2 regions of the Priestia sp. Y58 genome follow, and region 2 is predicted to be linked to the other one. Evidence: riboswitches for the same ligand, from Rfam matches in the RefSeq annotation. Region 2 holds a riboswitch; the other holds the start of a gene.
What was found. A riboswitch is a leader RNA that binds a small molecule or an ion and turns the genes downstream of it on or off. The one in region 2 is predicted to bind preQ1.
Positions count from the first base shown of each region.

Region 1: another riboswitch for preQ1. It lies ahead of queC (7-cyano-7-deazaguanine synthase QueC); the one in region 2 lies ahead of MMB68_RS23930 (QueT transporter family protein).

Region 1 is NZ_JAKWFL010000004.1:265,568-272,975, reverse strand. It holds gene queF (preQ(1) synthase) at 1-471, opposite strand, end outside; gene queE (7-carboxy-7-deazaguanine synthase QueE) at 570-1,301, opposite strand; gene queD (6-carboxytetrahydropterin synthase QueD) at 1,294-1,734, opposite strand; gene queC (7-cyano-7-deazaguanine synthase QueC) at 1,734-2,396, opposite strand; PreQ1 riboswitch class I at 2,627-2,670, opposite strand; gene MMB68_RS14630 (GerAB/ArcD/ProY family transporter) at 2,743-3,864, opposite strand; gene MMB68_RS14625 (hypothetical protein) at 3,891-4,127, opposite strand; gene MMB68_RS14620 (Ger(x)C family spore germination protein) at 4,139-5,338, opposite strand; gene MMB68_RS14615 (spore germination protein) at 5,363-6,961, opposite strand; gene MMB68_RS14610 (3-ketoacyl-ACP reductase) at 7,169-7,408, shown strand, end outside.
Region 2 is NZ_JAKWFL010000011.1:23,554-30,961, forward strand. It holds gene MMB68_RS23905 (LacI family DNA-binding transcriptional regulator) at 1-850, shown strand, start outside; gene MMB68_RS23910 (5-deoxy-glucuronate isomerase) at 985-1,773, shown strand; gene MMB68_RS23915 (hypothetical protein) at 2,028-2,246, opposite strand; gene MMB68_RS23920 (YitT family protein) at 2,596-3,462, opposite strand; gene MMB68_RS23925 (Lrp/AsnC family transcriptional regulator) at 3,843-4,253, opposite strand; PreQ1 riboswitch class I at 4,450-4,494, shown strand; gene MMB68_RS23930 (QueT transporter family protein) at 4,504-4,992, shown strand; gene MMB68_RS23935 (hypothetical protein) at 5,429-5,878, shown strand; gene MMB68_RS23940 (hypothetical protein) at 5,950-6,195, shown strand; gene MMB68_RS23945 (hypothetical protein) at 6,223-6,570, shown strand; gene MMB68_RS23950 (DHA2 family efflux MFS transporter permease subunit) at 6,627-7,408, opposite strand, start outside.

The sequences.
Region 1 (7,408 bases), on a different contig from region 2:
TAAATCATGATTCATCAGGCGATAATTAGCCATTTCTTCATACTTCGTACCGGGACGGCCATAGTTTGTATATGGATCAATTGAAATCCCGCCGCGCGGTGTGAATTTTCCCCATACTTCAATATATCTTGGATTCATCAGTTTAATTAAGTCATTCATAATAATATTCATACAGTCTTCATGGAAATCTCCATGGTTACGGAAGCTGAACAAATAAAGCTTTAACGACTTGCTTTCTACCATTTTTTCATCTGGAATGTAGCTAATATAAATGGTTGCGAAATCCGGCTGACCTGTTTTTGGACATAAGCTCGTAAATTCCGGACAGTTGAATTTCACAAAATAATCACGATTTGGATGTTTGTTATCAAATGCTTCTAGAATCTCTGGTGCATATTCAAACAAATAGTTTGTTCCTTGATTTCCAAGGAGTGATACACCTTCTAATTCTTCATCTTTTCGACCGCTCATTTGCATTTCCTCTCTTTCTACGATTGTCATTCTAACAGCGTTTTTTTATTTTGTATATATCTGTTTTTATTTTTCTTTGTAAATTTTTTGCTATACGCTTACACGCCTCGTTTATTTCCCCAAACAAGGGCGTGAACCTGCGGCAGAACTCTTACATCGTTCATGTTTTTAGCTGCTACTGCCTTATCAATTAACCACTCATACTTTTTAAGCAATTCTTGTGTTAACGACGCATTATCGATTGTCGTTAAGTCCTCGTTGCCTACTTGAACAAAAAATGGAACCTCAGGATAACGTTCATGAACAGACGCTGCATACTCAAAGTCCTCATCATTAAATACAACGACTTTTATGCTTATATGCGCCATGCGTTTTTCCTTTATTAATGTCTCTATAATATCGTCTAATACGGAGAAATTTGTTTTCATTAATGAACTTGGAGGCTTAGGAGAAATCGTTAAATCATCGATCTTTAGAAACCAATCCTGATAACGGCTTCCCTGTGTTTCAAGAGCTGCTTTTACCCCATGACTGTGCAAAAGCTCTACAAGTGAACCAATCGCCTTGATAAGCGCAGGGTTTCCTCCAGAAATGGTGACGTGATCAAAGCACTCTCCTCCAATTTCTTTTAGCTCCGTCCAAATTTGTTCTGCTGTTAGCTGACGAATATCGTTTTTAGCTGATCCATCCCATGTAAAAGCTGAATCACACCAGCTGCAGGAATAATCACAGCCGGCGGTACGAACAAACATCGTCTTACGTCCTACAACCATTCCTTCCCCTTGAATTGTTGGTCCGAATATTTCAAGTACTGGAATTGTATTAGCCACGTTTTTTCACCTTCTTTGGGCGGTAAACTACGTAACTTGTCGGCGTTTCCCGCACGAATACTTGTACGCAAGAAGGCTTATTTGGTAGTGTGTCTAGATATTCTTGAACCAACTCATAAATTTTACGGGCAACAACTTCAGTTGTAGGAAAATCATTTGGATTTTCTTCGTTAAAGATAGAATGATCGTTCAATAATGTATGATCAAATTGACCAGAAACAATTTTTTTCAATAGCGCAAAGTTTACTAAAAAGCCCGCTTCGTCTAATGTATCTCCGGCAACAGTTAGATTTACAAAATACGTATGTCCATGGACTTGACGGCATTTACCTGCTTCTGTGTGAGGAACAAAATGTGCCGCAGCAAACTGCATATCTTTGTTCAGTTCATATTCATAGTCATGAAACACTTGAGGATACATTTGTTGCAGCATTATTTTTCTCCTCCTTCTTTTGTTTGCAGGTATTGATCTAATCCACGCTTTCGCAATTGACATGCGGGACATTCACCGCATCCGTCAGCAACAATACCGTTGTAGCACGTTAACGTTTTTTCACGCACATATTCAAGCGCTCCTAGCTCATCCGCTAATGCCCACGTTTCTGCTTTATCAATCCACATAAGCGGCGTATGAATCACAAACTCAAAGTCCATTGATAAATTAAGCGTGACGTTTAACGATTTCACAAATACGTCTCGACAGTCTGGATATCCTGAAAAATCAGTTTCACAAACGCCTGTTACGATATGACGGCCTCCGCTGTTTTTAGCCAGTACGGCTGCAAATGATAAAAATAACAGATTGCGGCCATCCACAAACGTTGTAGGCAACTCTCCTTCTTTTTGCTCGATCTCAATATCATCTCGCGTTAAGGCATTTGGTGCTAATTGATTTAAAAGTGACATATCTAGTACGGTATGCTTCACACCTAAATCAGCTGCGATATCTTTTGCTACCTCTATCTCTTGACTATGACGCTGACCGTATTGAAAAGTAACCGTTTCTACTTCTTTAAAGTTTTTCAAAGCCCAAAACAGACATGTCGTACTATCTTGACCTCCGCTAAATACAACAATCGCTTTTTCATTTTTCATCATTATTGTTCGTCTCCTTTTTGATTGAAATCAAAAGAAGAAGAAACTTTATTGAACCGTTCGTTCCCTTTGTGACTAATTTTATAACACAAAAAAGAGACTGCTCTTTTCCAGCAATCTCCCTAAAAAGCAACTAAGATACACGTCCTTACCAAACACGTCAAAAAGACGTGTTAATAGAAAAGCACGTGAAAGAAGACACGCTAAAACCGTGTCTTTTGTCATCAACGATGATCTTAGTTTTTTATAGAGGGAGTTTTCGAACCTCTCCCGTACGTATACAAACGTGTACGGCGTTTCTTCTTGAATTGTCATCGTATACTATACCACATGCGTATAAATAATGCTATGTTTGTTGGCTTCTATCGCCTTTAGCTGTCTTATTTTTCTTTATATAAGAAAGCGCAATAAATAACAACGGAAAACAGACGCTTAGTACAAATAAATAAAACGGCCAGTAATATTTTTCAAAATAATTGAAGTACGCTGTATTGGGAATAATGTAATACGCCACGCCTGTAATAATTAGGCCTAAAGGAAAGCTTAAAAAATTGCGCACCCGTAAATTACACAATTGGACGATACTTAACTGAATAGCATAGAACACAATGACAACTTTAAAAAAGATAGATAACATCCAAATAATGGCTACTAATACTTCAACATGCTGAATCGTTGCACCCAACGAAATCATTTTTCCTAATAAATAAACTGGATAACTGTGCATCGACGCAATATTCGCGCCAAGAGCTAATATACAAGCCGCAACTGCAATCGTAATCGTCAAGCCCGATGCGACAGTGCCGATAACAAACATTTTTTTTACCTTTTTTCCACCTTTTACATGAGGCGTAATCATTAGGATAAAAATCAATTCCATAAACGGGTTTCCTAAAAAATAAGTGGTCCCTAATACTAAATCACCCATGCTGAATTCAAAAAAAGGATAAAGACGATCAAATTTCATCTGAGGAATATTTAAAACAATTAACAATAAAAAAGGGACCACAATCCACGGCAAAAAGATTTCCGCGGTTCTAGCTACCACTTCAATACCTAAATACCCTCCGTATATAACAGCTAAAAGAACAAGAGCATGAATCCACGTAGGCAGCGTTTCAGGGACAATTTGAGTCGTCATAAACGTACTGATGTCTCGAAGCGAAAACGTAGATTGAATGAACATGAAGAAAATGTAAATAAGAGAAATACACGTTCCGGCATAACGACCGAGCGCCTTTTTAGCTATTTGAATGAATGTTTGCTGAGGGTAACACTGAATCAGCCATAAAAGCACCGCAACGATTAAAAGTGCAAAGCCAATAGCAAGCACACCGCAAAACCACGCATTTTGTCTATTCGTCTCTAATAATGTAGCCGGAACTGCCAAGATGGCGCTTCCGATACAAAAAACATAAATTAGAAAAAGAAATTGTTTCGGACTAATATATTCTTTTATTTGCATCATACACACCTTCTCTCCTACATGCTTGCTCACGTGAATAACAGATGATGAACGGTTCTAGTAAGAGGCTTAATTAGTGCCTCTAAAAAGTACAGAGGCGTAGGAACTTCTTTACGGAGTGTAATCGCTCCCCAAAAGAATAGACCCAAACCTATGAGACAAAGGTAGACGACTATTTCACGGTAATACTTTTCCTTTCGGAAGTTGATCATGATTTTTTTAGTCAAATAAGCAAGCAGTACAAGTAAGGCTATAAATCCCTCCATTTTCTTTCTCCTTAATGCTTCATTTGCTTCATATATGAGTTATTTAACGTGCCTAAGCGACGGATTTGAACTTTTGCATCTAAATCGACGGTTAAATCCTCTGCGTAAATTCTGTTCCAGTCTCTTTTCATTTTGTACCATCTTTTCACATCTTGTCTGTAAAACGCTTCGCCAAAACCAAAGATATCGCTTTTATAGGTTTTTTGAGCTTTTTCCACCGCGTCATTCATTTTTTCTTTTACGTCGGCTGCTGTTTTTCGTTCGAGCATATTGATTACAGCTGGGTCCTGTAAATTCACTTGACACTCTACATCAGCCACGTTCGCTTCTCCTTTTAAATCAACGTGAATATGAGGTTTATGATTTTTCATAGTAGCTGTCACCTTGACATTCGTTCGAAGCATTTCTACTCCGATGATATCATGCTGTTTTTCTTTTTTTTCGCATGGAATAACAATTAACGTACTTTTTACATTTCCTGTAATATAGTTATATCCTTTACTTTCGTCTTCATTGAACCAGCCGATAAGCTTATCATTTTGAAAGACACCCAATCCTTTGAAATTGAGCAGAGTGGAAAGATTGGTGCGAGAAATGCTAGACATATCTCCTGCATTTTTCACATTGCCTTTTAACAATACTCCTGATAACACCGCCTGCTTTCCTTCGCTGGTTAAATTGCTAATCAGTTCATTTAACTTTACTCCTCTAGTAGGTGCCCAAATACGCTGTGACACGTCTAATGAAGCAAACATATGGTTAGCTGGTATTTTTTCGATTGTTGTTAATACGTTCAGCACGCTCGATGCTTTCGTGTTTTTAGCAATAACAACAAAATAATCGGTACGCACTTCATGATCCCGAGCAAAGAAATCAAGCACTTCAGCGATACCGTCTTCCGCCATACTTTCGCTAATGACGAGCATTCGTAAATGAGAAAGATAAATTTTCCGCGGGGATTTTGTCGTTATTTTTCTTAACCCTTCCATTACAGACGAAGCCTTAATAGAAAATGTGGTAACAGAAGGCCCGTTTGTAGGGGTTTTGGCCTGAATATCACCAGGGTTAATCAGCTGAACTGTAACAATGATGCCATCTTCTGCTTTATCAATTCCGACAGCAACCGTAATGGCTAGTTCATTCAACTCTCGACTGCTCCAGCAGCCGCTTAATAGCAATGAACAGATACATAACATTAGAAATGCTTTCATAGTAAACGGCCACCTTTACACAGTTTAGTTTTTTTGCGTCTTTTGACGTGAAATATTCTTCTCGTTAATAAGCTTTGGCCTTGTTTTCATTTTTTTGATCGAACGTCTAATTAGAACATCCTTTTGATCACGCTTCACAAATGGAGCCATAGGTGTCATATAAGGGACTCCAAATGACCTTAAGCTGCATAAATGTAAAATCATTAAAATTAGCCCCAGAATAATACCGAATAAGCCAAAAGTAGCTGCTAAAACCATTAAAATAAAGCGCAGCATCCTTACTGCAATAGCCATATCATACACAGGTGACACAAAGTTACTAATAGCGGTGATGGATACAACGATAACCATTGCAGGTGAAACTAATCCCGCTTGTACGGCAGCTTCTCCTAAAACGAGTGCTCCCACAATCGAAATAGCTGAACCTACTGCTCGAGGCAATCGGACTCCTGCTTCTCGTAAAATTTCAAACGTGATTTCCATAATAAACGCTTCAATAATAGCAGGGAAAGGAACACCTTCCCTTTGAGCTGCAATACTAATTAACAAAGCAAAAGGAAGCATCTCTTGATGAAAAGTAGTTAAAGCAATATAAGCGGAAGGTGTTAAAAGGGCTAAGAAAAATGCCATGTAGCGCATTAAGCGAATCAATGTACTAATATCTGCACGCTGGTAATAATCTTCGGCTGCTTGAAAAAATTGAATAAATAGGGCAGGGACCATTAATACAAAAGGTGTACCGTCTACTAAAATGGCTATTCGCCCCTCTAAAAGACCTGCTGCCACGGAGTCTGGACGCTCCGTGTTATGCATAGTAGGAAAAGGTGTATAATCTTCATCTTGAATCAACTCTTCGATGTATCCGCTCTCCAAAATACCATCTATATCAATTTTAGAAAGACGCTCTTTTACCTCTTGAATGATCTGTTCATCCGCAATGCCGTCTATATAAATGAGCGCAATATCCGTTTTTGTAAACTCTCCTATTTGCTGAGATTCAATCCAAAGTTTTGGAGATTTTATTCGGCGCCGAATCAATGCGGTATTCGTTCGCAATGTTTCTGTGAAACTGTCTCGAGGCCCTCTTACAACGGTCTGAGATTGTGGTTCAGAAACGGCTCTGTCTCTCCAGCCTCTTGTACTTGCGACAATACACGTTTGATACCCTTCTAAAAATAGCACGGTGTCTCCTGATAAAATATGAAGAAGAGCGTCATTCAATGTTTTTGCTTCGGTGATTTCACCCGCTGCCAAACTATAGCTTTTAATCAATTCGTACATATTAACGATGCCGTCATCATGTGTTAAATGTTCATCGTGATAGTGCATAATGGAGTCCAGCGCATAGTGTTCAACTTCGTCTTTATTTACTAATCCGTCGATGTAAGCAACGCCTAAAGTGAATTTTTCTTCAATCGAAATTCGAAACTCTCGCACAACTAAGTCCGTGCTCTGTCCCAGTGCTTTTTTCATGCGGGATAAATTATCTCCCACCCTCTCCGATAATTTCTGCTCTTCCTGTGTAGAAGAAGCACTAGTTTCCTTAGAGTCCTTCGATTCATCAGCTTTTTCTTTCCGCTGTTTGGATTTATTCGTTAACTCAGATAGTTTTTTTATACGCATTGCTCATCCTCCACTACATTGAACGAAAAGAAACGGAATTTCTTCTTTTTAGTCTTTATAGTTTTTGTATGAAAAGGAAATTTATACTTGAAGCCATTTTAATAATCTTTATTTTTGACATCATTTGTGCATTTCTATAGGATAGTAATGGATAATTCTTTGTTATTATGAAGAATGTTTATGCAGAATATTGAAAGGAGTCTATACATGGCACAATCACTTAAAGGCAAAGTAGCTCTTATTACAGGAGCAGGAAAAGGCATCGGTCGTTCAACTGCGATTGAATTAGCAAAAGAAGGCGTAAATATCGGTTTAATTGCTCGTACAGAGGCAGATTTAAAGGCTGTTGCTTCTGAACTAGAAGCATTTGATGTACACGTTGCTTATGCAACAGCAGATGTTTCTTCTATGGAAGAAGTAAACGCAGCAGTTGAGCATCTACATACA
Region 2 (7,408 bases):
CACTAAAACGATTGGGCTTCTCGTACCTGACATCTCCAACCCTTTTTTTGCCGATTTGGCAAGAAGCATAGAAGACCGAAGTCATGAGCGAGGTTTCCATGTTGTAATGTGCAATACCGATAACGATGCGGAAAAAGAGAAAAAGTATCTATCGCTGTTAATACGTCAGAGAATCGACGGTTTAATTGTAGCTTCTGCTTTTCGCAATGCTAATCTTTTAAAAAATATGCTTAAGCAAGATATACCGATTAGCGTTATTGCTTCAGAAATTCCTCACATATCCGTTAATACAGTGACAGTGGATGACTACAAAGGGAGCTATTTAGCGACTGATTATTTGCTGTCTTTGCATCATGAAAAAATTGCGATTATTACAGAAAATGCAAAAAGCAATCACGCCCGTTTAGATGCTTTTCGAGACGCTATGCAAGAAAATGGAATCATCGTGCCGCCTCAGCACGTTATTACGACCGAAGCAAGTATTCAAAAAGGATATGAAAGTGCTAAGCAAATTTTTTTAATGAAGGAGAAAGTGACGGCTATTTTTGCTTGTAACGATTTACTGGCTATCGGCGTTATGCAAGCCGCAAAGGAACTCAAAATTGATGTGCCGCAAGACTTATCAGTGATTGGCTTTGATAATACGGTTCTTTCTACTACCATCACGCCCATGTTGACGACAGTAGCACAGCCGACAAAAGAAATGGCTGTAAACGTAGTGGATTTGCTGGTTAGAGAAATGAAATATCCAGCGATGCATAAAGAACATTTGCTTCTTGAGCCAAAATTGATTGTTCGGAAATCAACGGCTCCGTTACGAAGGGAAGCCACAGCATCTGCAAATAATTGAATACAATCAAGAGTATTGCTGTTAATAAAAACTCTTCACAGTCACATATTCAAAAGAATGTATAAAGTCTATGAAGAAAAAATGAGTGATTAGTAAATTCTGATTGCGCTACTACATAAAGGAGGAATTTAAGCATGTTAGGTAAATTAGGTGAGTTAAATAAAGGATACAACGTACTTACAGAAATGACCGGTCAGCACAAAGATATGCTGATGGATATTGGGATTTATAAAATGTCCCAAGGAAAAGAGGAAACTTTACTAGACAGTAGCAGTGAAACGGCTATTCTTTTACTAGAAGGAAAGGTAAAGCTAGAGTGGGAAGGCCATTCGAAAGAAATTCAGCGCCAGTCCCTATTTGAAGAAGAGCCTTGGTGTTTGCACATTTCAAAAAATGTGGAGGTTAAAATTACCGGGCTTGCCGATAGTGAAGTGCTAATTCAAAAAACGGATAATGAAAAAGAGTTTTCATCAAAATTATATACGCCTGAAGATTGTCAAAACACAGTGGCTGGTGAGGGAGTATGGGAAGGTACTGCTCAGCGTGTAATTCGAACAATTTTTGACTACAATAACGCTTCTTACTCTAACCTTGTTATTGGAGAAGTTATTTCTTATCCAGGAAGATGGTCGAGTTATCCGCCTCATCATCATGACCAGCCCGAAGTGTATTACTATCGTTTTGACAAGCCCCAAGGATTTGGCTGCGCAATGGTTGGAGAAGATGCGTACCGTGTAGTTGATAATAGTTTTATTACAATTCCTGGCGAATTGGATCATCCTCAAGCAACGGCTCCCGGCTATGCGATGTACTTCTGCTGGATGATTCGCCATCTCGACAATAATCCGTGGACAGACCGTATTATGGAAGAGGAGCATAAGTGGTTATTAGAGCCAGATGCAAAAATTTGGCCTGAAAAATAAATAAAGATCTTTATACGAAATGGTTTCAAATGTTGAAAAACATCGAATAAAAAATAATTATGCGTAAAATAATAGTTTATTTTTGTAAAAAATGTTTTTATATGTTAAAATATAACTTGTATTAATATTCAGGCGATGATATCGCTCTTTGCTGCAGATTCCTTTTTAGGAGTCTCTTTTTTTTGGAAACTGAAGCAAAAGATAAAGACGATTCGTATATAAATTAAAAGGAAAAGGAGATAAGCGTAAACCGCTTATCTCCTTTTCTTTTTAGCGTTATCTAACGCTAAGTTCTTTTTCACTACTTTTTCTAAAGCAACTTCCACGTGAACATTTTTTTCATCGATGTCATTCACAAGCACGACGGTTCCTTTTCGTCCTTTAATCTTTAAATCATCACCCGTAGAAGGAATGTTTTCCCTCAGCTGGCTTAATAGAAGCTTTCTGTTTTCAAAAAAGTGGACAGCCACCATTTTATCTCACCTAATTTCATATGATATGTGTGATACAAAGATGTGTATATGAAATCCTTCCTATACATTATGTCGTCAGGGGTGGTTTTAGAACACATTGAATAGACAATTGTTGCATAGATATATGAAATAAATAGGATGGCATAGTTATAAATCTCCTATCCTTGGACATACTTATACTACTAATCTAAAAAGGGATGTGGATGAAAATGAAGGTGGCTATCGGATTAAGTGTATTTACGGTCGTTACAGGAGCAGTTGCGTTAGGGTCTGTTTACTTTTTAGCAGGTATCTTTTCGTTTTTCTTAACGGTTTTTTCATAAAAAAATCCACCAAGAGGTGGATTTTTTTATTTAGCAGCGGCTTTTGTTTCATGAGGCGAATTGCCGATAAATCCAAATTTCCCGCCGACAACTTCTTTTACTTCGTGGATGACAATAAAAGAATTCGGGTCAATTTGCTGGATTTTCTTTTTAATTTTTAATAGCTCGTTCTTTTTAATAACAACGTAAATAATACGTTTATCTTTATTGGCGTAGTAGCCATATCCGTAAAAGATTGTGGCTGCATTTCCAAATTCACTGGTGATAACTTGCGCAATGTCTTTGTACTGATCAGACATAATCGTCATAGCTTTTTTGTTGTGGAAACCTTCGATAACGATGTCGACGATTTTGGCACAAAGATAGACGAATATAAAAGTATAGAGTGTGTTGTTGACGCCAATAGCAAAAACCGATGCTAAAATAATGACGCTGTCCATATAGAACATGCTTTTAGAAATATTATAACCTTTTGTATAGTTTAATAAATAAGCTAAAAGCGTTGTTCCACCGGTAGATCCATCTGCGATAAAAATGAGAGCAAGTCCTGTTCCCATTAGTAAAGCCCCGAATACAATTCCTAAAATCATGTCGTGAACGTGAAAAGGAATATAGCTGACTAGACCGAGGAAAACGGACGTCATGACGGCTCCTAGAATCGTATAAAGAATCGTTTTTTTGGTTAGAAATTTATAGGCTAAGGCAATAAATATAAGGTTTACAAGAAATGTGCTGATACTTGTAGGGATATGAAATAAATAATATAAAACAAGAGCAATACCAACTGTACTTCCGTCACCTAATTTATTTGGAATGACGAAAAAATCAATGGATGCAGCAACTAAAAGTGCTCCAACAATAATTAAGATGATGTCTTTATAGATTGTTTTCAATATGCAAACCTCCTTGATTATTAGGATATTTTCATGTGAAATCTTGTTTTTACTAGTGTTTCACAAATGATAAAATAAAAAACGTCTTAGAAATTGTCTAGTTATAAAACTGATCAACTTCTAAGACGAAGAATTACGATACGTGTATGGGTCTTGATCCGGCTTTTCCATGCTTCGATGTCACCGATTATATAAACCTCTGACCGCTATGTCAACGCTATGAGAGATGTTCAACTTTTCAAAAAATAGAAGGCGGTTTCCTACATAAAAAAGAATCCTTTGCGACGATGCAAAGGATTTTCAAATTTATTGGAATAGGGGGAATACGTTATTAGAATTGCCATTTTCATAAATTAATATACCTTTATTTTTTTAAAAAATTATTTGTTAATGACAATTGAAAGTTTGTAATTCACATGCTGATTTAGCTCTGTCAAAAAATCATTTAATTCTTCATTTGAATGAAATTTGCATTCTAGTAAGTAGCAGCCATCGCCGCTGATTTTAAAGTTGTTGATGACGTACTTCTGCTGACTTTCTAAAAATGTAAGGTAGGGGTGGTGATGAATGCTCTGCGTATAGATATTTAAAAATGCATGGACGGTGTAGCCAAGTTTTCGTTCATCAATGTTAATTGTATAGCCTTTGATAATGCCTTCATCTTCTAACTTTAATACTCTAGCAGAAGCGGCTTGTCCGGTTAAATGCACTTTTTCTCCTAATTCTTTCATCTTCATACGTCCATTTTTTGATAGCTCTTCTAGTATGCGCTTATCTGTATTATCTAACATCACTACAAATCCTTTCGTATTTCAAATCAAAAGGGTTAACTACTTTATGTCACCTATGTATACGGATACGTCTTCTATTTTATACTAAAGAAAAGTAAGAAAAAAGGGCAGTCAATGTTCAAGATATAGAAAGCGGCAGTAGTTTGCAAACAGCTAGATTGACGAAAGCTTAAGCTTGCTGTATGATTCTTTGAGTGTTTACGTGGTTCGTAACCATCCCACGTTAAAAAACTAAGGAGAGAATAGTAAGATGAATATAAGAACACTTTGCGTCAACGGTCTTTTAGCTGCTATGTATATTGCTGTCAGCATGTTAATTCAGCCGTTTGGCTTCACCAATATCCAATTTCGTATATCGGAAATGTTCAATCATTTGATTGTATTTAATAAAAAGTACGTGTACGGCATTGTACTAGGGGTATTTCTGACGAATTTGTTTTTTTCACCAATGGTCGCTTATGATCTGGTGTTTGGGGTAGGACAATCTGTACTATCATTACTCATTACCATTTTTTCTATGCGCTACATTAAAAATATGTGGGCTCGTATGCTTATTAATACACTTGTGTTTACGTTTACGATGTTTATTATTGCGTTTGAACTGCACCTAGCATTTGAGTTACCATTTTTCTTTACATGGCTAACAACGGCTGTTGGTGAGTTTGTTGTTATGCTTGTTGGAGCACCAATTATGGCAGCAATTAATAAACGTGTACAATTTAATAAGCTAGTTGGATAAAAAAGATGGGGGTGTGATAAATCTCACAGCCCCATCTTTTTTTCTTTGTTATTCTATAAGTGTAGTGATAAACCCCTTATTATTGAAGAGCTTTTCACGCATGGACAAATTACCCATATCTAGCATGTGAAAAGAGCAGGTCGCGTTTGCGTTCTGCTCTTTTTGCGTAAGGAAATAGCGAGTATTCGATTAGATTATTTTGAAAGAAGAAGTGACAAATCTCACAGCGCGTTCTTTTTTCTTTTGTTACGATATACATATAGTTGGCAAACTCCTTATCGAAAAGTTTTTCGCACAACAACACATTACCTATGCGTAGCAATTAAAAAAGCAGACCGAAAAGGTTTGCTTTTTTAATTGTGTATTTTTACCATTAAATTACTAATTTGAGTTATAATTGTAAGGTAATTTTTGTTACTAGAGAGGGGATTATTTTTTGAGCAGAAAGTTAGGAGTTCTTATTTTATTAGCGTTAGCCATCGTGTTTTCCGGATGTTCAAAAGAAGAAGGCAACGTTCCTTTAAAAGAGCTAGAAAAGATCCATATTAACGTCATCAAAGAACAAAAGATGAAGCAAGGGATTTCATATGAAATGGAATTAGTAAACAAGAGCGATTTGACCATCAAACAAAACAATGTCTTTTTATCCTATCCTTTAAAAATGAAAAACGGTTATTCTGAAAATAAATTTAAGGTATTAGCAGAAGGTAATAAATTAAATATTAAGCCAAAACAAAAAGTGCAGTTAACTGTATTTCTTCCTTATAAAGGAATTAATAAAGAAGCGTTAGCTATTGATGAGCCTGACGTAAAGTGCATAGGATATTGGAATAAGCTTGATGACTACCATCAATTTTCTTTTGGAGGATCCTTGAAGCAAGAGTAATAGAAAGTTTTTTGTTAAATAGTGGAACTTGAAAGGTGTGAAATCGTATATAAACCAAGGGGGAGATTTCATTGAAGAGATATGGACTATTTATCATTAGCTTCATTGTGTTGCTAGGTAGCTTTCAACTGCTATCAGGCATGATTCTTACGCTTTTGCATGTTCCAGAAAGCGCGGATATGTGGAGTTCAATTGAAGGTTTATCAAGTAAAGTAATGTTTGGCAGTCATTCACCTAGCTTTGCTTTTGTAATTCCCGTTTTAGCAGCTACAGCCGCTTTTTTTATTTCTAAAAAACGGGTTAGGAAAAGTGCATAAGGGATTGACAAAGGCGGTGAATGAACAGTGAGTGTAGACACGGATAGATTAATTAGCTTCTTTATTTTATGGGGAACACCCGCTGTTTTTAGTATAATAGAGTACTTTAAACTGAGTAAAATTGAAAAAAAAGAAGCGATACGAGACTTAATATCTTTAAAATCTATTGCAACAACAGGATTTATATTGATTGGAGGAGTGATGGCGAGTTTAGGTAGAGTATTATCTCTGCTGCCTCTGCACATTATAGGTACTTTTATTTTAGCTATTGGTGGTATCGTGGGCGCTATTGAAGCATGGAAAACAGAAAAAAAGAGAGGTGTTATTATCCTTGTTTTCATAGTATCTATGATTGCTTTTACATTTGTGATATAAATTCTGCATGTAACAAGAGCTGCTCAAATTATGAGCAGCTTTTATCAGTTTCTTATTTATTGCGTTTCGAGCTGCTGATCTTTTTTCTTTAACGTAAGAGCGAGAAGGAACGAAACGACGGCGAAAGCGATGGCTACATAATAGACGGTATGAACTCCGCTTGTCATACTTTTTATTTGTAACAGCGTTTTATTCGTTTCATTTGATTGTTGAATAAAGCGTTGAGAAGCCATGGTCATAATACTTGTATACAAAGCGGGTCCAATTGCGCCTGAAACTTGGTTAATCGTATTTGAAATGGCTGAACCGTGAGCGTGAAGAGGTTTAGGTACTTGATTTAAAGCAAGCGTCATCACGGGTCCTATGCTTAAACCTACGCCAATTGTAAAGGCAGCGTATAAAATAGCTGCGGTCATCGTAGTTGTTTCACTGGAAATGGTAGTGAACAAACTTAAAATAAATGTTAAAAGGATTAAGCCTGTTAAAAGCAGCGGTTTAAATCCAATTTTATCAAACAAATGTCCTCCGACCATAGCTGTTAGAGCCAGCGTTACTCCTCCTGGAAGCATAAGAAAACCTGTTTGCAAAGGAGACAGTCCGGCAGCCGTTTGGAAATAAAGCGGCAAAATTAACATCATTGAAAACTGAATCATCATAATAAGAAACATTAAGAAAATTGATCTTGAAAACACAGACGATCTAAAAGGCTTCATATTAATCATGGGAGAATTAAGCTTTGTTTGCTGTCTGACAAATAAAGCAAGAGCTACGACGCCAATGATGAGCGTGAGCCATACAATAGGATTACTCCATCCTGTCTCTTCACCAGCTGCGCTAA